DNA from 3 places in the Bradyrhizobium sp. 170 genome. Region 3 is predicted to be linked to each of the others. Evidence: riboswitches for the same ligand, from Rfam matches in the RefSeq annotation. Region 3 holds a riboswitch; each other region holds the start of a gene.
The links. A riboswitch is a leader RNA that binds a small molecule or an ion and turns the genes downstream of it on or off. The one in region 3 is predicted to bind cobalamin.
Positions count from the first base shown of each region.

Region 1: linked by a shared signal. The riboswitch ahead of IVB05_RS07255 (DUF1636 domain-containing protein) and the one ahead of IVB05_RS04940 (ribonucleoside-diphosphate reductase subunit alpha) in region 3 are both predicted to bind cobalamin.
Region 2: linked by a shared signal. The riboswitch ahead of IVB05_RS07340 (TonB-dependent receptor) and the one ahead of IVB05_RS04940 (ribonucleoside-diphosphate reductase subunit alpha) in region 3 are both predicted to bind cobalamin.

Region 1 is NZ_CP064703.1:1,511,600-1,518,897, forward strand. It holds gene cbiB (adenosylcobinamide-phosphate synthase CbiB) at 1-84, shown strand, start outside; gene cobD (threonine-phosphate decarboxylase CobD) at 96-1,052, shown strand; gene IVB05_RS07245 (cobyric acid synthase) at 1,063-2,511, opposite strand; gene cobO (cob(I)yrinic acid a,c-diamide adenosyltransferase) at 2,516-3,169, opposite strand; cobalamin riboswitch at 3,213-3,431, shown strand; gene IVB05_RS07255 (DUF1636 domain-containing protein) at 3,524-3,898, shown strand; gene cobW (cobalamin biosynthesis protein CobW) at 3,895-4,923, shown strand; gene cobN (cobaltochelatase subunit CobN) at 4,923-7,298, shown strand, end outside.
Region 2 is NZ_CP064703.1:1,528,124-1,535,421, forward strand. It holds gene IVB05_RS07320 (energy-coupling factor ABC transporter permease) at 79-756, shown strand; gene cobF (precorrin-6A synthase (deacetylating)) at 802-1,551, shown strand; gene cobT (nicotinate-nucleotide--dimethylbenzimidazole phosphoribosyltransferase) at 1,579-2,631, shown strand; gene IVB05_RS07335 (histidine phosphatase family protein) at 2,642-3,214, opposite strand; cobalamin riboswitch at 3,335-3,536, shown strand; gene IVB05_RS07340 (TonB-dependent receptor) at 3,651-6,008, shown strand; gene IVB05_RS07345 (PepSY domain-containing protein) at 6,021-7,298, shown strand, end outside.
Region 3 is NZ_CP064703.1:1,037,424-1,044,721, reverse strand. It holds gene IVB05_RS04945 (ribonucleotide-diphosphate reductase subunit beta) at 1-804, opposite strand, end outside; gene IVB05_RS04940 (ribonucleoside-diphosphate reductase subunit alpha) at 831-3,749, opposite strand; cobalamin riboswitch at 3,864-4,080, opposite strand; gene IVB05_RS04935 (short-chain fatty acyl-CoA regulator family protein) at 4,217-5,638, opposite strand; gene IVB05_RS04930 (acyl-CoA thioesterase) at 5,774-6,205, shown strand; gene IVB05_RS04925 (MmgE/PrpD family protein) at 6,202-7,298, shown strand, end outside.

The DNA.
Region 1 (7,298 bases), 470 kb from region 3:
GCCGACGTCCGGCAAGGCTTGATGCTCTACATCCGCGCGATGCTGCTCCTCGGCGGGTTGCTCGTCGCACTGGCGTTGGCATGACGAGGGCGGCGATGCGCGAGCATGGTGGCAATCTCGATCAGGCCGTCCAGCGCTTCGGTGGACGCATGCAGGACTGGATTGATCTGTCGACCGGCATCAATCGTCAGCCCTATCCGATCGGCGAGATCGAGCCGCATTTCTGGAACGCCCTGCCATCGCGATCAGATCTTGAATCGCTACATGAAGCCGCACGGCAGGCCTATGCGACCAAGGCGCCGATTCTGGCGATGGGCGGCGCGCAGGCCGCGATCCAGCTCCTGCCGCGACTTGCGCCGTGCGGCCGGGCGCGCGTACTCGCGCCGACGTACAATGAATACGCCGCTGTCTTGTCGGCCGCCGGCTGGCATGTTGCAGAAGTCGCCAGTCTTGACGCGTTGGCGCGCGCCGATCTTGCTGTGGCCGTCAATCCCGACAGGCGACGCTATGACAAGGCTGAGTTGCTCGCGCTCTTGCCGCGCGTCGGTCGTCTCGTCATCGACGAAAGCTTTGCCGACGCCAGGCCAGAGCTATCGCTGGCGGCGGAGGCGGGACGACCCGGTCTCCTGATTCTGCGCTCGTTCGGAAAGTTCTATGGCCTCGCGGGGTTGCGCCTTGGCTTTGTGCTCGGCGCGGAAGAAGACATCGCCGCGCTATCGGCGATGGCGGGCCCGTGGCCGGTATCCGGTGCCGCGATTGCGGTCGGATGGCGCGCCTTGCGCGATCGCGCTTGGGCCAGTGCGACCGCGGCCCGTCTGGAAGCCGATTGCCTGCGGCTCGATGCCGCCGTGAAATCGCAGGGGTGGCGCCTTATCGGCGGCACGCCGCTGTTCCGTCTCTACGAGACCGGCGACGGGCGTGCCGCGCAGGCGCGGCTGGCCGGTGCGCGCATCTGGTCACGGATCTTCGAGCAAAGGCCGGGCTGGTTGCGGCTGGGGTTGCCAGGCGATGAATCGGAATGGACGCGGCTGGCCGAGGCTCTCTCGAGCTGACGTTTGGCGCTCAACGTGCGAGCGCGAGCAGCCCTTCGACATCGAGATGGGCCTCGATGTGATCGGCCAGCGCATCGAGCGCGCTCTCCACCCGCCCATGATACCGCTGGTTGGCAACCGGAATGTCCAATTGCCTGAGAAACGAGCTGCGGAAACTGTCGGACGTAAATAGGCCGTGCAGATAGCTGCCGCAGACACGTCCGTCGCTTGAGACCGCGCCTTCCGGCGCGCCATGAAGCAGAGCGAATGGACGCGCACGGTCCGGCCCGTCCGTCTGACCGATATGAATCTCGTAGGCGTCGATCGGGTGCCTCGTTTCCGCGTGCTGCGCGGTCACGCGGGTGAGCGTCTTCTGCTCCGTCATCACCGTCGTCACGTTCAGAAGGCCGAGACCGGGCGTTTCGCCAGCCGGGCCCTCGATCCCTTCGGGATCGGCCACGCTCCGCCCGAGCATCTGGTAGCCGCCGCAGACGCCGAGCACATGACCGCCACGGCGGTGATGCGCGAGCAGATCGATGTCCCAGCCCTGCGCGCGCAGGAAGGCGAGATCGCCGCGCGTCGATTTCGAGCCGGGAATGATCACGAGCCTGACGTCGCCGGGAATGGCCTCTCCCGGGCGGACCATCACGAGGTCGACGCCGGGCTCGAGCTTGAGCGGATCGAGATCATCGAAATTGGCGATCCGCGACAGCGCGAGAAACGCGATCTTGCATTGACCAGGTTTTCGCGCCTCACCGAGCCCCAGCGCATCTTCGGCCGGCAGTTCGCCGGCCCGGGTGAAGTAGGGCAGCACCCCAAAGCCGCGCCAGGATGTCCGGGCTTCGATCAGCCGATAGCCGTCGTCAAACAGTGTGGGATCGCCGCGGAATTTGTTGATCAGAAAACCCTGGACCATCGCGGCATCGTCCGCATTGATCACGGTCTTGATGCCGACGAGCTGCGCGATGACGCCGCCGCGGTCGATATCGCCAATCAGCACCACGGGAACGTCGGCTCTCCGGGCAAAGCCCATATTGGCGATGTCTGATTTGCGCAAGTTCACTTCGGCCGGGCTGCCGGCGCCTTCGACGAGCACGAAATCGGCGCGATCTTTCAGCCGCGCAAAGCTCTCGAGCACCGCGCCCATCAGCGAAGGTTTCAGGGATGCGTATTCGCGCGCGCGGGCCGTGGCGATGCGCTTGCCATGCACGATGATCTGGGCGCCGACATCAGTTTCCGGCTTCAAGAGGACCGGGTTCATATCGGTATGCGGCTCGACGCCGGCAGCCAACGCCTGCAACGCCTGCGCGCGGCCGATCTCGCCGCCATCGACAGTCACGGCTGCATTGTTCGACATGTTCTGCGGCTTGAATGGGAGCACGCGATAGCCGCGTCGCTTGGCGGCACGCGCGAGACCCGCGACGATGAGCGATTTACCCACGTCCGAGCCGGCTCCCTGGATCATCAATGCGCGCGCCATCGAATTAGAACTCGACGCCCGGCTGGGCCTTGACGCCAGAACGGAACGGATGTTTCACCAGCGTCATCTCGGTGACGAGATCGGCGATCTCGATCAACTCCTCCTTGGCATTGCGTCCGGTGAGAACGACATGCGTCATCGGCGGCTTCGAGGTCTTCAGGAAGTCGACGACCTCAGCTATGTCCAGGTAGTCATATCGAAGCGCGATGTTGATCTCGTCGAGCACGACCATGCGCAAGCGGGAATCCAGGATCAGTTGCTTCGCCTTGTCCCAGCCTGCCTTTGCGGCGGCGATATCGCGGGCGCGGTCCTGGGTTTCCCAGGTAAAGCCTTCTCCCATCGCATGGAACTGGCAGAGATCGCCGAAATGCCCGGTGAGCAGGCGTCGCTCGCCGGTATCCCAGGCGCCCTTGATGAACTGCACGACCGCACAGGGAAAGCCATGCGCGACACAGCGGACGATCATGCCGAAGGCGGAGGACGATTTTCCCTTTCCCGCGCCGGTATGCACGATGATCAGTCCCTTCTCACTGCTCTTGGTCGCCATGATCTTGTCGCGGGCGAGCTTTTTCTTTGCCATTTTCGCCGCATGGCGGGCACCACTCGAAGCCTCGGAGGCCACGACGTCCTCGTCCTCGGCGGCATCCTGTTCAGTCATCATCTGACGTGGTCCTTCGGCTTGACAAGTAGCTAGCTTGGGCAAATGGTGGGCCTGCGTTGGTTCCTGTCCTATGACAGGCGAAGAGGGAATGCGATAGGGCTCAAATCGAGAGGTTTGGGTTCGAAAAGCAGCCGCCCCCGCGACCGTGACCGGAGAGATGCCCGAAGCCACTGCCCCGAACGGGGTCGGGAAGGCGGACATCGAAGGACAAAATCCTGCTCCGCAAGCCGGGAGACCTGCCAGCGCAACGTTTGAGACCGGCGGACGGGGTGTTCCGCGACGGGGAAGCGAGCCTTCCTTCGGATGGATTCGCGCACCTCATCGCTCCCGCTGTTTATCCTGGAAGGGGCGATGACTGTCACACTTCACGTCTGCATCACCTGCCGTGCCGGCCAGACGCTCGGCGAGGGCGAGACCACGCCCGGCAAGCGCCTGCATGCCGCCATTCTCGAGGCCGGTGTGCCTGATGGCGTCGGTGTGGTTCCGGTCGAATGCCTGTCCGCGTGCAGTCAGGGCTGCTCGGTCGCGCTCAGCGCGCCGGGACGGTGGTGCTATGTCTACGGCCGTCTGTCGGAAACCAATGCGCGCGATGTGATCGCCGGCGCGTCAGCCTATGCGGCTGCGTCCGACGGCATCGTGCCGTGGCGCAGCCGTCCGGAGATCTTTCGCAAGCAATCGCGCGCCCGCATTCCACCTATTGCCGTCGTGCCGGAGGCCGCCGAATGAACTCGCTCGCAAAAGTCCCCGTCACGGTCGTCACCGGCTTTCTTGGATCGGGCAAGACGACGCTGATCCAGCATTTGATCACCAATGCCAATGGAAAGAAGCTTGCCGTGCTCGTCAACGAGTTTGGCAGCGAAGGCGTGGATGGGGACATCCTGAAATCTTGCGCCGATGCCAATTGTCCGGCCGAAAACATCGTCGAGCTTGCCAATGGCTGCATCTGCTGCACCGTGGCCGACGATTTCATTCCGGCCATGGAGCAATTGCTCGCACGCAACGTGAAGCCCGACCATATCCTGATCGAGACATCTGGATTGGCCCTGCCGAAGCCCTTGCTCAAGGCATTCGACTGGCCGGAGATTCGTTCCCGGATCACGGTTGATGGCGTGATCGCGCTGGCCGATGCGGAGGCCGTCGCGGCCGGTCGCTTCGCGCCGGATCCGGATGCGGTGGAAGCGCAGCGTGCGGCCGACGACAATCTCGATCACGAGACGCCGCTGTCAGAAGTGTTCGAGGACCAGATCGCCTGCGCCGACATCGTGCTGTTGACCAAGGCGGACCTTGCCGGATCGGTAGGGCTTGAAGCAGCGCGGGCTGCGATCGAAGCCGAGATGCCACGCCGCGTGCCGATGCTGCCCGTCGTGGACGGCGCGGTCGATGCGCGCGTGATCCTGGGTCTTGAAGCGGCGGCGGAAGATGATCTCGCCGCGCGCCCGTCGCATCATGACGGCGAGCACGAGCACAATGACTTTACCTCTGTCGTCATCGAGCTTCCGGAAGTCACCGATGTCGATGCGCTCATCGCATCGATCCAGCGGTTGGCGCGCGAGCAGAATGTGCTGCGCGCCAAGGGCTATGTCGCCGTTGAAGGCAAGCCGATGCGGCTCTTGCTGCAATCGGTCGGCGAGCGCGTGCGGCATCAGTTCGACAGGCCCTGGGGCGCTAAGCCACGACAGTCAAAGCTGGTCGTGATCGGTGAGCACGGCGATATCGATGAGGCCGCGATCAGGACAGGACTTGGCATCTGATGCACGTCGTCTTCCGCGAGAGCCGCGGGCTGGAGGAGACCGCGACGCCACGGGACATCGGCCAGGATCCGGCCGATCTCGTGGTGCTTTCGTTTTCGGACAGCGATCTTGCCGCCTTCGCGTCGGGCTGGCGGCGAGGGCGGGCCAGCCTGCCGTCGCTGAGGCTCGCCAGTCTTGCCGAGCTGCGTCATCCGCTGTCGGTCGACACCTATGTCGAGCGAACGCTGTCGCAAGCACGCGGCATCCTCGTGCGCCTGATCGGCGGCGAGTCCTACTGGTCGTATGGGCTCACGGTGCTGCATCAGCTCGCCAGGGATCGCGGCATCGCGCTGGCCGTGCTGCCGGCGGACGGTCGTGACGATCTGCGACTGGACGCGTTCTCCACATTGCCGGTTTCGACGCTCCGGCGGCTCAAGGTGCTCTGCGACAAGGGGGGGCCGGTTGCGGCGCAGGCTGCGATCGCGCAGCTCGCGCTCGCATCCGGACTCTATGCGGGACCTGTTGTCGGGGCGATCGATATTCCCGAGATCGGGTTCTATGACCCCGCGCGTGGTGTCGTGGCTGCGCCGACCTCCGATGGGCGGCCCAGCGCGCTGGTTACGTTCTATCGGTCCTATCTTACGGCGGCCGACACGGATCCGGTCGACGCTCTGATCGTAGCGTTGCGGAAGAGCTTTGATGCCTTCGGCGTGTTCGTCACCTCGCTGAAGGCGCCGGGAGTTGCGGACTGGCTGCGGGCGCATTTCGCGCAGCACGCGCCGGCCGCCATCGTCAATGCGACTGCGTTTTCTGCGGTCGGCGAGGACGGCGCGACGCCGTTCGATGCTGCGTCGTGCCCCGTGTTTCAGATCGCGCTGTCCACGGCGCGGCGCGACGACTGGGCGGAGTCGCTACGCGGTCTCTCGCCGGGAGACCTCGCAATGCATGTGGTATTGCCCGAGGTTGACGGCCGGCTGTTCGCGGGCGTGGTGAGTTTCAAGTCGGCGAGCGAGCGCGATCCCTATCTGCAATTCGCCCATCTTGCGCATAGAGCCGACGACGAGCGCGTGGGCGCTGTTGCCGCGCGGGTCGCGGCCTGGCGACAACTTGCTGACAAGCCGGCCGGCGAGAAGCGGCTGGCAATCGTGCTCTCGAATTATCCGGGCCGTCCGCACCAGATCGCGCATGCGGTTGGGCTAGACGCGCTCGCCTCGATCGAAGCGTTGCTGTCCGATCTTGGTCGAGCTGGTTTTGATGTCGGGATGCCCACGTCGCTTGGCGATGTTCTGATGCGGGAGCAACTGACGTGGAGCGTCGCCGAATATCGCGTGGAGCTATCCCGTCTTCCACGCCAGTTGCAGGATGACCTCGCGCGCGCCTGGGGCGCGCCGGAAGATGATCCGAATTGCAAATCCGGCGAACTTCATTTCTCTGCTATTCGATGCGGTAAGGCCATCATCGCAGTGCAGCCGGAACGAGGTGAGGTTGGGCATCGTGATGTGGACTATCACGATCTCACACGCACGCCGCGCCACGCCTATGTTGCCTTCTATCTGTGGCTCCGGCGCGAGGCGATCGACGCTGTCATCCACATGGGCGCGCATGGCACGCTCGAATGGCTGCCCGGTAAGTCCGTTGCGCTGTCGTCCTCCTGCTGGCCGGAAGCGCTGATTGGCGACCGGCCCGTGATCTATCCTTTCATCGTCAACGATCCCGGCGAAGCGGCGCAGGCCAAGCGGCGGATCGGCGCCGTCACCATCGGGCATCTGCCGCCGCCGTTGGCGAAGGCCGTGGTGCCCGAGGGCCTACGCCGGCTCGAGCGACTGCTCGACGAATATTCGACGGCCGACGGCCTCGATCCCGCGCGCCGCCAGCGCCTGATTGCGGCAATCCGCGATGAGGCCCGGGCCGCAGGGCTTGAAGGCGATCTGGGCCTTGCCGCATCGGCCGCGCCGGCCGAGGCTATTCCGCGGATCGATCGCTTCGTATGCGATCTCAAGGAAAGCCAGTTCGGCGACGGCCTGCATGTCTTCGGCCGCGGCGCTTGCGGCGAGGCGGAGAAGAGCGCGCTGCTTGATGCGCTCGCCGGCCGGCGCGTTGCGCCGGGGCCGGCGGGCTCGCCCTATCGCGGGCGTCAGGACGTATTGCCCACGGGACGCAACCTGTTTGCCGTCGATCCCCGCGCCGTGCCAACGCCGGCGGCGCATGCGCAAGGTATCAAGTTCGCGGAGGAATTGCTGCGCCGTCACCTTCAGGATCACGGTGACTGGCCGAGGGGGCTCGTCGTCGATCTCTGGGGCTCATCGACCATGCGCACGGCTGGCGAGGATTTTGCGATGGCCCTGCATCTTGCCGGCATCGCGCCGCGCTGGGATCACGGATCGGGCCGGGTGACC
Region 2 (7,298 bases), 490 kb from region 3:
CCGCTTGACGCGTGCTCTTCGAAAGAGTCAATTTTGACGCCAAAGCCGTCGGTGTGACGGCAGGAAGGACTTGAGGCCATGCATATCGAACCGGGAATTGTGACGGGTGCAAAACTCGTGCTGAGCTATGCTACCGGAATTGCCGCAGGCGGCGTCGCTCTCAAGCTAGCGGCGGATAGCGTGCGCGAGCAAGGCATCGTTTCATTTGCCGTGCGCACGGTTGCGACGACAGCGCTGGTGTTCTCATTCTTCGAGATCCTGCCGCACTTCCGCGTCGGAGTCTCCGAGGTGCACTTCATCCTCGGTTCCACATTGTTCCTGCTGTTCGGTGCCGCACCCGCCGCGTTCGGACTCGCATTGGGTCTTCTGCTGCAAGGCCTGTTCTTCGTGCCGACGGACCTGCCGCAATACGGCATGAACTTGACGACGCTGGTGGTGCCGCTGTTCGCGATCCACGCGCTGTCCCAGCGCATCATTCCCCGCAACACCGCCTATGTTGACCTGCAATATCGCCAGGCGTTGGCGCTTTCGACGACGTACCAGTCCGCCATCGTCGCGTGGGTTGCATTCTGGGCGCTCTACGGTGCGGGCTTTGGCGCGACGAATCTCGCCAACATCGCGATGTTTGCAGGATCCTATGCGCTGGTCATTGTGATCGAGCCGCTGGCGGATCTTGCCGTGCTCGCGCTGGCAAAATCGCTGCGTGGCGTTACGGCCTACGGCTTCGTCACCCCGCGCCTGCACAACGCCGTGTAGAGATAACGTGAGGGGCGGCTGCCACGGCCGCCCTTCGCACAGGTTATGCTGACGCTCTCCCTGATAGGTATCGGCTGCGGCGATCCCGAGCAGCTCACGCTCGCTGCGATCCGCGCGATCAACGCTGCCGATCTCGTCCTCATCCCGCGCAAGGGCGCGGCGAAGTCCGATCTCGCCGAACTGCGGCGGGCGATTTGCGCCGATGTGCTCACGAGCGACAAGGCGCGTATCGTGGAATTCGATCTGCCCGTGCGCGATGCCGGCGAGGCGGACTACCGCCGGGGCGTTGACGATTGGCACGACGCTGTCGCTGCAACTTGGTTACAGGAGGTCGCGAGCCACCTTGGCAGCGACGGCCGCGTGGCCCTGCTGATCTGGGGCGACCCGTCGCTCTACGATTCCAGCCTGCGCATCGCGCGAAGGCTGGACCCGTTGCCGGCGATCGAGGTGATCCCGGGCATTACGTCGATCCAGGCGCTGTGCGCGGCGCATGCGCTGCCGCTCAACGACATCGGCGAGCCCTTTCTCGTTACGACGGGGCGGCGGCTGCGCGAAGCCGGCTGGCCTGACGGCACCGACACCGTGGTCGTGATGCTTGATGGCGGCACCGCCTTTCAATCGCTGGAGCCGAAAGGCCTGCACATCTGGTGGGGCGCCTATCTCGGCATGTCCGATCAAATCATCATGTCCGGTGAGCTTGCCGAGGTTGGCCCTCGCATCGTCGCGACGCGGCAAGAGGCGCGCGAACGGCATGGCTGGATCATGGACAGCTACATTCTCAAGCGCAGGCCGTGAGGCGGCTGCATGCAGAGGCAGAACAACATGCTTCCCGAGTGGGTCTCCCAGAACTGCCCTGATGTCTCGGCCGTCCATCGCGAGGCGGCGCTCGCGCGGCAGGGGCAACTGACAAAGCCGACCGGTGCGCTCGGCCGGCTCGAGCACATTGCGGTCGAGCTTGCCGGTTTGCAGCAGACGGAAAAACCTCGCGCGGCGCGCGTGCCGATCATCATCTTTGCCGGCGATCACGGCATCGTCGCGCAGGGCGTGTCGGCCTATCCGCAGGAGGTGACGATCGCGATGATGGCGAATTTCGCCGCGGGCGGCGCTGCGATATCGGTCTTGGCACGCGAATTGGGTTTGGGTCTCGAAGTCGTCGACGCCGGCACGTTGGCGGGAGCGCCGCTGGCGGGTGTCGTCACCGACAAGCCGCGCTGTGGCAGCCGCGATTTCAGTGTGGAGGCGGCGCTTAACCCGAGCGAGCTGGCGTTCGCCTTTGAATGCGGCCGGCGCGCGGTGCTGCGCGCAGAGGCCGGGCATCCTGATCTACTCATCTTCGGAGAAATGGGGATCGGCAACACCACGACCTCGGCAGCAATCGCTTCGGCCCTGCTCGGCGTGAGCGCCGAAGAGATCGCAGGTAGCGGAACCGGTGTCGATACCGCCGGCCGGGCCCGCAAGGCGCGGCTGGTTGATGCCGCGCTGGCCCTGCACAGGCTTGCGGGGGCTTCTGCCGAAAAGATCTTGTGTGCAGTTGGGGGTCTCGAGATCGCCGCCATCTGCGGTGCGATCATCGCAGCCGCGCAGGGGCGCATTCCGGTCCTGATCGACGGCTTCATCGTGTCAGCTGGAGCGCTCGCGGCGGTGCGTCTCAATCCGTCGTGTCAGCCATATCTCTTGCCCTCGCACCAATCGGCGGAGCAGGGACATCGCCTGATTCTTCGCGCGCTCAACATCCATCCTCTGGTCAGCCTGGACCTGAGGCTCGGCGAGGGATCTGGTGCCGCGATCGTACTGCCGCTGGTGCGGCTCGCATGCGCCCTGCACAACGGCATGGCGACCTTTGCGCAAGCCAACGTGCCGGATCGGCCGGCCTGATGACGGCGCTTCAAGCAGCGCGCTGATTGACCGATAGCACCCGCCAGCCATTCGACAGCCGATCGATGCGAGTGAGGAAGAGCGGGTCGATGACGAAGCGGAGGGCAGCCTGCGGGGTGAGGTCAAGTGCGATGCACAGCGCAGCGCGGATGGTGCCGGAATGGACGACAAGGATTGCCGGTCCGGTCCCGATCTGATCGAGGCCCTGCCGAACCCTGACAATCTGATCCTCAAAGCTTTCGCCGCCCGGCGGCCGGGAGTGAGCCGGATCGCTCCAGAACTTTGCGTAGCCTTCGCGGCCGGCAGCGGCGAGATCGTCGTGGCGCTGCCCGGTCCAGTCGCCAAAATCCTGCTCGCGGAATTCGGGCACCAGGATCGGGTCACGCCCCAGCGCACGCGCCGTGTCGACGGTCCGTCGCGACGGGCTTGCGTAGCTTGTGGCGTCCTGCGGCAGATGCCGTCTCAGCGCTTCAAGTTGCGTCCGGTCGTTGAGATCCGCGGGGGCGTCCGAGGCATGGATCGTCCCTGCGACGCCATTGACGACGGCATGCCGGACCAGCCAGAGGAAGGTGTCCCCTTCCATTCAACGTCTCCACCTACGTCAGAGCAGTAACGCGATAGCACGCTCCGGTAAGCAATTGTCAATGTAGAGATCGCTGCGACAAGGACACCCAGACTGCACATTGACTCCGCGCTCGTCTTAATCCTAGATGCACGCGACGGTTTCCCCTTACGGGGGTGAAAAGGGAATGCGGTGCGAGGAGGTTTCCTCAATGCCGTAGCTGCCCCCGCAACTGTGAGCGGAGAATGTTGCGTCACGAGCCACTGGGCATCTCGGTCCCGGGAAGGCGACGCAAGGTAACGACCCGCAAGCCAGGAGACCTGCCGTCAGCCGTGGTCACACGCGAAGATGTCGGTCGGGGAGTACAGACATTCGGCTTCACCCGAGGCTTAGCAAGCTGGAGGTTGAGACCTGGGTCGCTGTGACGTGCCACTGACGTCATACCGAGGTATCAACCATGTCGTCTCTTCGTGCCGCCCGGTCGGGCAAATTCTTGCTCGCATCCGGCGTTCTCTCTTATTTTGCTTCCCTCGACATCTCCGTAGCCTGGGCGCAACAGGCGAGCTCCCGTGAGCAATTGCCACCCGTCGAGATTTATCCGGGTGCCGATCAGAAGCGCAGACCGGCAAAGCCGGCCGGTCGCGACGAACGCGGCGCGCGCCATACGGCGGCAAGCAGAGCCACGTCCGCCGCGACAGCACCGAAGCCTGATGAGCAAGCAATGCAGACGCCGCCGAACACGAACGCTGTCGCCAAGGGCGCTTCGCGTCTTGGCCTGACCGTGCGCGAGATTCCGGCAACCGTCGAGGTGATTTCAGCTGAGACGATCCGTGAGCAAGGCTATCGGACGGTGTCGGAAGTCGCGCAAGGCGCGGTCGGCGTGACGTCCGGTGACAATCCGGCCGAGCCCTCGGCCTTCTCGATGCGCGGCTTCACCAACAGCCAGATCAACGTGCTCTACAACGGCATCAAGATCGGTCCGCAGAACATGACGTCGCGTATCATGGATGCGGCCAATCTCAAGGCAGTGGAGTTTCTGAAGGGACCAGCCTCACTGTTGTCGGGCGAGGGTGCCGCAGGCGGTGCGGTCAATTTCTTGACCAAGCAGCCGCACATCGGGCCGATCCGGAACGAGGCGTACTTCTCCTATGACTCGCTGAATTCGTTCCGGAGCTACTACGGCTCCGGCGGCAGCACCAACATCCAGAGCCTGGACTACCGGTTCGACATCAGCCGCTCCTCACTCAACGGTTTTGCCGACGACACCAACACGAAGACGCTCGACGTATCGGGCCAACTGAATTACCGCATATCCGACAATCTCAAGGTCTGGGGCGCCATCGAATACAAGGAGGACCGTTCGAGGGCCTATTGGGGCGTGCCGCTCGTTCCGGTCGCCTTCAGCGGATCCCATGCCACAGCCGGCATTGTCTCCGGGAGCTACGTCTCGAACTACAACGGATCGAACCTGGGGCCCGTCACGATCGACGACCGCACCTTCAACACCAACTACAACGTTCTCGATAATCGTAACGTGGCGAAGGAGGTATGGCTTCGCGGCGGCTTCGAGCTCAGGCTCGCACCCGGTCTGACCCTGAAGAGCCAGGCCTATGGCTATGGCGCCGAGCGCGAGTGGCTCAACAACGAAGTTGAGGCGTTCAACGCCAATTCGAACCTGGTCGATCGCGAGCGCTTCTACGTGGCGCATCGCCAGAAGCTCGCAGGCAACATCACCGACTTGACCTGGGATGCGAACATCGTCGGTATGGATAACCGCCTCGTGACGACGGTTGCGGCGAGCGGCCTCGATTTCGTCCGCCCGGGTGCCGCCAACTTCCCCCACGACCTGGTCACGCTGGTCGATCCCGCGCGCGGATACTACGGCCTGCTGACGACGCAGCGACAGACCGCTCGAATCGACAATGAGTCCCTGTCGTTCGAGGATCGCCTTAAGATCACACGGACATTTGCTCTGGTCGGTGGCCTGCGCATGGAGCATATCGGGCTCGATCGGAATTCGACCGACGCGAACGGCGTGGTGAAGACGGGCTTTCCCTTCTCGAAATCCTGGATGCCGGTGACGGGCCGCATCGGCTACACTTGGGAGGCCGTTCCCGGCCTGACGTTCTTCAGCCAATACGCAACGGGTGCAGACGTGTCGGCCAATAACATTTTTCTGCTCGGGCCGCTCCAGCCGCTCGACCTGACAACATCGCGGACCTATGAAACCGGCGTGAAGCATCTGTTCTGGGACAACCGGGCGGAGTGGTCGTTCTCAGCCTTCGATATCCTGCGCAAGAATGTCTATGCGGCGGCCGGCGGCATGCAGCTCAACTTCGCCGGACGGCAGGAATCGAAGGGCGTGGAGCTCGCAGCCTCCATGCGCCTGACGGAAGCCTGGCGTGTGTGGGGCAACATCGCCTATGTCGACGCGCGCTATGCCGACTACAATTTTGCTGGTGGCTCGTTTTCCGGGAATACGCCGCCGAACGTGCCGCGCGTCGTCGCGAACGCCGGCGCGTCCTACCGGTTCTTCACGCCGTGGCCGGTCGAGCTCGGGGTGATCGGCCGCCATGTCGGCGATCGCTACAACACCGTCACGGTGACGATGAACGCCTGCACGGTGGCCGATCTCTATGCCTTCGTCGACATCCCCAAATCCGTCTTCAATGCCGTCGAGCAAACGCGGCTGACTTTCCGGGTGCGGAATGTGACCGACAAGCGCTACGCGATCTGGGGCGATCCGTTCTATCCCGACCAGATCCTGCTGGGAGCCCCGCGCACCTATGAGATCTCCGCCGCCCTCAAATGGTGAGGTGATTGCCGTATGATGGACGGACTGGTCCTGCTGCACCGATGGCTCGGGGTCGCGTTCTGCCTCCTGTTCGCAATGTGGTTTGCGACCGGCATTGTCATGCACTTCGTTCCGTTTCCGTCGCTCACGGAAGCGGAACGCTTTGCCGGACTTGCCGCCGTGGACAGCGCTCGTGTGACCATCGATCCGTCGACAGCTGTCGAGGCAAGCGGCATCGAGGACGCCGCGCGCGTTCGGCTGATCCAGCGGACCGACGGGCCGGTGTACGTCGTTTCGGGGTCGTCGCAATTGCGGACGATCCGTGCATCAGATGCGACGGGTGCCGCATTGAAGAAATCTCCCGACATTGCCCTCGCTGCGGCGAGGGATCATGCAAGGCGGCGCGGCATGGATATCTCGCGCGCGTCAATCGTTGAGCTCGCAGATTATGATCAATGGAGCGTGCCGAACGGCTTCGATCGTCACCGTCCCTTGTTTCGCGTGGCGCTCAACGATGCGGCCGATACAGCAGTCTATGTGTCCTCGGTCACCGGCGAGATCGTATTGGACACGACGCGCAGCGAGAGGTGGTGGAATCTTGCGGGCAGCGTGCTGCACTGGATCTATCCCATGATGCTCCGAAGCAATTGGTCGCTCTGGGATCGCGTGGTATGGACGCTGTCGCTGCTTGCCTTGATCGGAGCGGCGCTCGGCGCGGTGCTTGGGGGCGCGCGGATCAGGATTCAGCAGGGGACTGCCGTTTCGCCCTATCATGGCTGGCATGCGCTGCATCACGTCATTGGCTTAATAGCGACAGTTTTCGTCCTGACGTGGATCTTCAGCGGCTGGCTATCCATGGATCACGGGCGGTTGTTCTCGCGTGGGCAATTGACCGACACCGAGGCTAACGCCGCCGCGTCCCCACCAGCCTGGAACAGGCTTCCGTCTACAGACTGGGGGTCAATATCGCCGTCTGCCCGAGAGATCGAATGGTTCGCCTTCAATGGGGACCGCTATCGACGCGACCGGATCGATCTCGGGAGGCAAACGCTAGTTCGAGCGGGGAGCCCGAGATCGGACGATCAATCAGGGTTCCTGGACTCGCGCGAGGTCCAAGCGTTGACCCACCGCTTGGCATTTGGTTGCGGCTTTCCAGCAATCCTTGCGGCAGATGACAACTACATGGCGTCCTCCACGATACCGGGTGCGCCTGTCTACCGTTCGGTATGCGGCAACGTGTGGTATGACATTGACGGCGCGAGCGGGAACATCTTGCAAAGATTGGACTCGTCGCGCCGCGCGTATCGCTGG
Region 3 (7,298 bases):
CTGGTTGATGACGTCGATGCCGAAGTTCAGATGAATCGATTCATCGCGCAGGATGTACTGGTACTGCTCCGCGATGCCGACCATCTTGTTGCGGCGACCGAGCGAAAGGATCTGCGCAAACCCGGTATAGAACCACATGCCCTCGAAGATGACGTAGAAGGCGACGAGATCGCGCAGGAACGCCTGGTCCGCTTCCGGTGTCCCGGTGCTGAAATCGGGATCGTCGAGATGCTGGGTATGCTTCAGCGCCCAGGCCGCCTTGTCGGTGATCGACGGCACCTCGCGGTACATGTTGAACAGCTCGCCCTCGTCGAGGCCGAGGCTTTCGACGATGTACTGGAACGTATGGGTGTGAACCGCCTCCTCGAAGGACTGCCGCAGCAGATACTGCCGGCACTCCGGATTGGTCAGATGGCGGTAGATCGCCAGCACGATGTTGTTGGCGACGAGGCTTTCGGAGGCTGCGAAGAAGCCGAGGTTGCGCTTGATGGCGCGGCGTTCATCCTCAGTGAGGCCGTCGCGTGATTTCCAAAGGGCGATGTCGGCCTGCATCGAGACTTCGGTCGGCATCCAGTGATTGTTGCAGCCGGCGAGATATTTCTCCCATGCCCATTTATATTTCAGCGGCAGCAGTTGATTGACGTCGGCGCGGCAGTTGATCATCCGTTTGTCGTCCACGGACACCCTGCCGCCGCTTCGGTCGATGGTGCCGAGGCCGGTTTGATCGGCCGCAACAGTGGTTTGCGCCACCAAGGGAAGCGGCATCCGGCGCTGGGTTGCAGCGGGTTCTGACCAGTCGAGCATTGTCGTTTCCTTCTTTTCTTGTCTGCTTACTGGCAGGCTTCGCATTCGGGATTGTCGATGGAACACGCGATAGCACCGGACAGGTCAGGCGCCGTGATGGCGGACGGCACGATGATCGGCGCGCCCGCCGACATCGCAGGTGCGGCCGCAACGGCGTTGAGCTTGCCGTCGGTGCCCCGCAGCGTGGACTTTTCGACATGCGTCGCACTGCGCGAGCGCAGGTAATAGGTCGTCTTCAGCCCGCGCGCCCAAGCCAGCCGATAGAGCGCGTCGAGCTTTTTGCCTGAGGGATTGGCGATATAGAGGTTGAGCGACTGCGACTGGTCGATCCATTTCTGCCGCCGCGAGGCCGCTTCGATCAGCCAGGCACTGTCGATCTCGAAGGCGGTGGCATAGAGCGCCTTGAGGTCATCAGGAATGCGATCGATCGTGCCAACGCTGCCGTCGAAATATTTGAGGTCGTTGACCATCACCTCGTCCCACAGCCCGCGCGCCTTGAGGTCGCGCACCAGAAACTCGTTCACCACGGTGAAGTCGCCGGACATGTTGGATTTGACATAGAGGTTCTGGTAGGCGGGCTCGATCGACTGCGCGACGCCGCAGATGTTGGAAATCGTCGCCGTCGGCGCGATCGCCATCACGTTCGAATTGCGCATGCCTGATGATTTGACGCGCTCGCGCAAGCGATCCCAGTCGAGCGTCACGCCGCGGTCCATCGCGAGGCCGCCGCGGGCTTCCGCCAATAGCTCGATCGAATCGATCGGCAAAATGCCCCGGCTCCACAGCGAACCGTCGAACGACGGATAGCGCCCGCGCTCGGCCGCCAGATCGACGGAAGCCGCGATGGCATAATAGGAAATCAACTCCATGCTGGTATCGGCGAAGGCAACAGCCGCGTCGGAAGCCATCGCGATTCGCAACGCCTGCAGCGCATCCTGGAATCCCATCAACCCGAGACCGACCGGGCGGTGCCGCAGGTTCGAGCGGCGCGCTTCCGGGATGGTGTAGAAATTGATGTCGATGACGTTGTCGAGCATCCGCATCGCAATGGTCACGCTGCGCTTCAGCCGCGGCTCATCCAGCCGCCCTTCCCGTACATGGTTGAGCAGATTGATCGAGCCGAGATTGCAGACGGCAGTCTCGTCGTCGGAGGTATTGAGCGTGATCTCCGTGCAGAGGTTCGAGGAATGAATCACGCCGGCATGGCGCTGCGGCGAGCGCAGATTGCAGGGGTCCTTGAACGTGATCCAGGGATGCCCGGTCTCGAACAGCATGGTCAGCATCTTGCGCCAGAGATCCGTGGCGCGAACCTGCTTGAACACGCGGATCTCGCCGCGCGCCGCCTTTGCCTCATATGCCGCATAGCGCTCGGCGAACGGTTGGCCATAGAGATCGTGCAGGTCGGGCGTCTCATCTGGCGAGAACAGCGTCCATTCGCCGTCGGCCTCGACGCGCTGCATGAACAGGTCGGGCACCCAGTTCGCGGTGTTCATGTCATGGGTGCGGCGGCGGTCGTCGCCGGTGTTCTTGCGCAGGTCCAAAAATTCCTCGATGTCGATATGCCAGGTTTCGAGATAGGCGCAGACCGCACCCTTACGCTTTCCGCCCTGGTTGACCGCGATCGCAGTGTCGTTCGCCACTTTGAGAAACGGCACCACGCCCTGGCTCTCGCCATTGGTACCCTTGATGTGGGCGCCGAGCCCGCGCACGCGGGTCCAGTCGTTGCCGAGTCCGCCGGAATACTTTGCCAACAGCGCGTTGTCCTTGACCGATTTGAAGATGCTATCAAGGTCGTCGGCAACGGTGGTGAGGAAGCACGACGACAATTGCGGCCGCAGCGTTCCCGAATTGAACAAAGTGGGCGTCGAAGCCATGAAGTCGAACGACGACAGCAGATCGTAGAACTCGATGGCGCGCCCCTCGCGGTCGATCTCGCGCAGCGCGAGACCCATGGCGACGCGCATGAAGAACGCCTGCGGCAGTTCGATGCGGTTGCCGCGCTCATGCAGGAAATAGCGGTCGTAGAGCGTCTGCAGCCCCAAAAACTGAAACGCCAGGTCGCGTTCCGGCTTCAGCGCCGCGGCGAGCTTTTTCAGGTCGAACCGCGCCAAATCGGGATCGAGCAGTTCGGCCTTGATGCCGGTCTTGATGTAGGCGGGAAAGTATTCGCCGTAGCGTACCGCCATGTCGGCCTGCGACGCGCTGGTCGGCGCATCAAGCACGAACGACAGAACCTCGGTGCGCAGCTTGTCGAGCAATAGCCGCGCGCTGACATAGGCGTAGTCCGGCTCCTGCTCTACCAGCGTGCGCGCCGCCATCACCGACGCCAGCGCCAGTTCGCCCTCGCCGATGCCGTCGTAGAGATTGCGCTGCGTCTCAGTGAGCACGGCTGCGGCGCTAACGCCGTCGAGACCGGCGCAGGCCTCTTCGATGATCAGCGTCAGGCGCGCGATATCGAGCGGGACCTGCAGGCCGCTCGCCAGCGTGACGCGCAGCGCAGGCTCGCCCGACGGCTGAGCGGCATTGGCGGCTTCCTGTCCGGCGCGTTGTCTAGTTCGCTCCTCGCGATACAGCACATAGGCGCGCGCGACCTTGTGGTGCTCGCTGCGCATCAAGGCCAGCTCGACCTGGTCCTGCACGTCCTCGATATGAAAGGTGCGGCCCTCGCTCATCCGGCGCGACAGCGCGCCGACGACTTCCGAGGTCAGTTGCTCGACGATTTCATGCACGCGGCGGGAGGCGGCCGCGCCATGCCCCTCGACCGCGAGGAACGCCTTGGTCATCGCGACCGAAATCTTGCTGGCGTCGAATTTCGAAACCGTGCCGTTGCGGCGGATCACCTGCATCGGCGGCGCGCTGTCCTGCGAAGCTGACGATTCGGTTCGCAACGCGAGAAAGGGAGCGGCTTTGGCTTCGGGAGAAACGAGTTGAGAAGATTGCGACATCGGCAGACCCCGTAGTGTTGTTGGGGCTGGATGTCTTGGAGCGACGCTGCATTGGATGCCCGGCGCAAAGCACCGGCATGATTCTGCGAGCGACCGCCGGACACCCCGCCCGTGGACGTTTTTCGGTGTCGCGGCAGGTCTCCTGGCTCGCAGGTCGGCGTCGTACCCGGTCTTCCCAATGCGTGGCCGCATCAGTGACGTGAAATCGGGAACAACTCACTGCTTACAGTTGCGGGGGCAGCGTCGGATTCTCGCAAAACACGCGATACACCGACTTCCCTCTTAGCCACCAAATCTTGCGATAGGGCGGGCCGTGACGGCTATATCTGGTATTATTCGGGCCGGAGTGTCAATGGGGCGCTGGAGATCGACGATCAAAAAATTTCCGCAGGGGGATGAAAAGCACGGGAAGCTGATTCTTTCTCCGCTTGAAAAACGTTTTCCCCGCTATTCCAGCCGCGTTCAGCTCATGACGTCGCATAGGGCGCGAAGCGGGACCGCGTTTCGTCGATTCGCAAGGCCCGGCCGACCGGCGGAAATGCGCGCTGCGGACAGTCCGGCCGTTCGCACACCTTGCAGCCCATGCCGATCGGCGTCGCCAGTGACGGATCGATCTTGAGGCCCTGCGAATAGACGATTCGCTCCGCATGGCGAACATCGCATCCGAGGGCGACCGCAAACGTCTTGGCGGGCGCGCCGTAGCCCCCTCGGCCGTGCGACACCGTCCGGGCAACCCAGAGGTAGGTTCGCTCATCGGGCATCCGCGCCAACTGCGTCAGGATACGCCCCGGGTTGGCGAAGGCCTCATAAACGTTCCACAGCGGACAGGTCCCGCCGACCCGCGAAAAATGGAAATCGGTCGCCGATTGGCGCTTCGATATGTTTCCGGCGCGATCGACCCGGATGAAGAAGAACGGCACGCCCCGCGCATTGTGGCGCTGCAGGGTGCTCAGCCGGTGACAGATCGTTTCAAAGCCCACCCCGAACTGGTGACTGAGCAACTCGATGTCGTAACGGCACCGCTCCGCCTCGTTGAGGAAAACGGCGTAAGGCAGGATCAGCGCGCCGGCGAAATAGTTTGCAAGGCCAATGCGGGCGAGGCCGCGTGATTCGTCGCTGGTGAACTTTGCCTTGTCGACGATCGAACATATCGCCTCGTCCAGTTCCAGAATGGCGATCTGCGTCGCGAGCTGAAACGCCTGCTGGCCGGGATCAAGGCTCGGCGACAGCCGCAGCGTCCGCGTGCGGCCATCGAACAGGCGCTGCGTTCCCGATCCCAGCTCGTCGATCGCGTCGATCAGGACAGTCACGCCGTGCCGGCTTTCGAGATACGACACCAGGCTTGGCGTCATCCGCCCGATCGGCAATTCCACGCGGCCGGCGATCGCTTCCGCCGCATCGTCGAGCTCGGCAATGTAGTTGTGATGCAGATAGAAGAAGTCGCGGACTTCCTCGAACGGCGTGGATGGCAGTACCGCCGCCACGGCTTGACGGTCGTCGCCGAGCCGCGCGGAGATTGCCGCATATTGCTCGGCGGCATGGCGGTATTTGCGGTTGAGGTTGACCAGCGCGCGCCCGACCGCGGGCATGTTTTGCGCGAGTTCGCGAAGTTCAGCGATAGCGATCGATTCGCCCAGTGAAGGATCCGCCAGCGCTTCGCGGAGGTCCGAGATCAGGCGCGCCTCATCGCCCTCGGCGAACGACTGCACGTCAAGGCCGAATACCGAATTGAGTGCCAGCAGCACCGGCACGGTGAGCGGCCGCTGATTGTTTTCCAGTTGGTTGAGGTAGCTGAGCGAGATCCCGAGTTTGCCGGCAAGTGCGGCCTGCGTCAGGCGCTGCTCCTCGCGCAGTCTTTTCAACCGCACGCCCATGAAGGTCTTTTTCATCGCATCACCTTCGCAAACTTTGCAAACTAAGCGGCTTTTCTTCGCAAGACTATGCTTTATCAGCCGTTTCGACGGTGCACGTTTGTAGATATTGCGAAGTCGTGAGGAAATAACAAGTCGTCCGGAGCAGGAAAAATGCATTCAGCGGCGTCGCCAAACCTCCATCCCAACGAAACCCGGTTCGTGGAGATGGTGTTTCCGGAGCAGGCCAATCACTACGGCACGCTGTTCGGCGGCCATGCGCTGAGCCTGATGGGCAAGGCGGCATTCGTCACGGCCACGCGGCACGCCCGCCAGAGCGTGGTGATGGCGACTTCGGACAGAATCGAATTTCATGAGCCCGTCCATGTCGGCGAACTCGTCGAACTCGTCGCCCAGGTCGTGCGCGTCGGCCGCAGCTCCATGACGGTCGCCGTCGACATGATCCGCGAAGACCTGATCAGCGGCCGGCGGAAATCCGCGGTGCGTGGAACGTTCGAGATGGTTGCGGTCAACGAATTCGGCCGTCCGGTTCCGATCGCGCAACCAACCATGACCGATCCAATCCAGAAGGAAGCTGCGTCTTGAAACAGCATAGCGTTCGCACGTCCAAATCGGCCGATCATCTCCCGCGCGCGAGCCAACTGGCCTGGAAGATCGCCGAGGTCGCCGCCGACCCGGTCGCGGTCGAGAGCGATGTGGTGGAGATGCTGGGCAACCGCATCATCGACAACGCCGCCGTTGCCGCGGCCTCGGTGGCGCGGCGTCCCGTTGCCAGCGCGCGAGCGCAGGCCGAGGCGCATCCGTTCCAGCCGGGGGCCACCGTGTTCGGCCTGACAAGGCCGCAGCGGATTTCGCCGGAATGGGCCGCCTGGGCCAACGGCGTCGCCGTCCGCGAGCTCGATTTCCACGACACGTTTCTGGCGGCGGACTATTCGCATCCCGGCGACAACATTCCGCCATTGCTGGCTGTCGCCCAGCACTGCGGGCTGACGGGCGCGGACCTCGTTCGAGGGCTGGCGGCGGCCTATGAAATTCAGGTCGACCTCGTGAAAGGCATCTGCCTGCACGAGCACAAGATCGATCACATCGCCCATCTCGGGCCGTCTGCCGCCGCCGGGATCGGCGCGCTGCTCGGCTTGCCTGCCGAGACGATCTATCAGGCCGTTCAGCAGGCGCTCCACGTCACCACGACCACGCGGCAGTCGCGCAAGGGCGAGATATCGAGCTGGAAGGCCTATGCGCCGGCCTTCGCCGGCAAGATGGCGATTGAATCCGTCGATCGCGTGATGCGCGGCGAAGGCGCACCGTCACCCGCCTATGAGGGCGAGGACGGTTTTATCGCCTGGCTGCTCAGCGGCCCCAAGGCGGAGTACGCAGTGCCGCTGCCGGAAAAGGGCGAACCCAAGCGCGCCATTCTCGACACCTACACCAAGGAGCACTCGGCCGAATACCAGAGCCAGGCCCTGATCGACCTCGCACGCCGGCTGGGACCGAAGATCGGCGATCTCTCGAAGATCGAAAGCATCGTCGTCCACACCAGCCACCACACCCACTACGTCATCGGCACCGGCGCCAACGACCCGCAGAAGATGGACCCGAAGGCGAGCCGCGAAACGCTCGACCATTCGATCATGTATATTTTCGCGGTCGCGCTCGAAGACGGCGGCTGGCATCACGA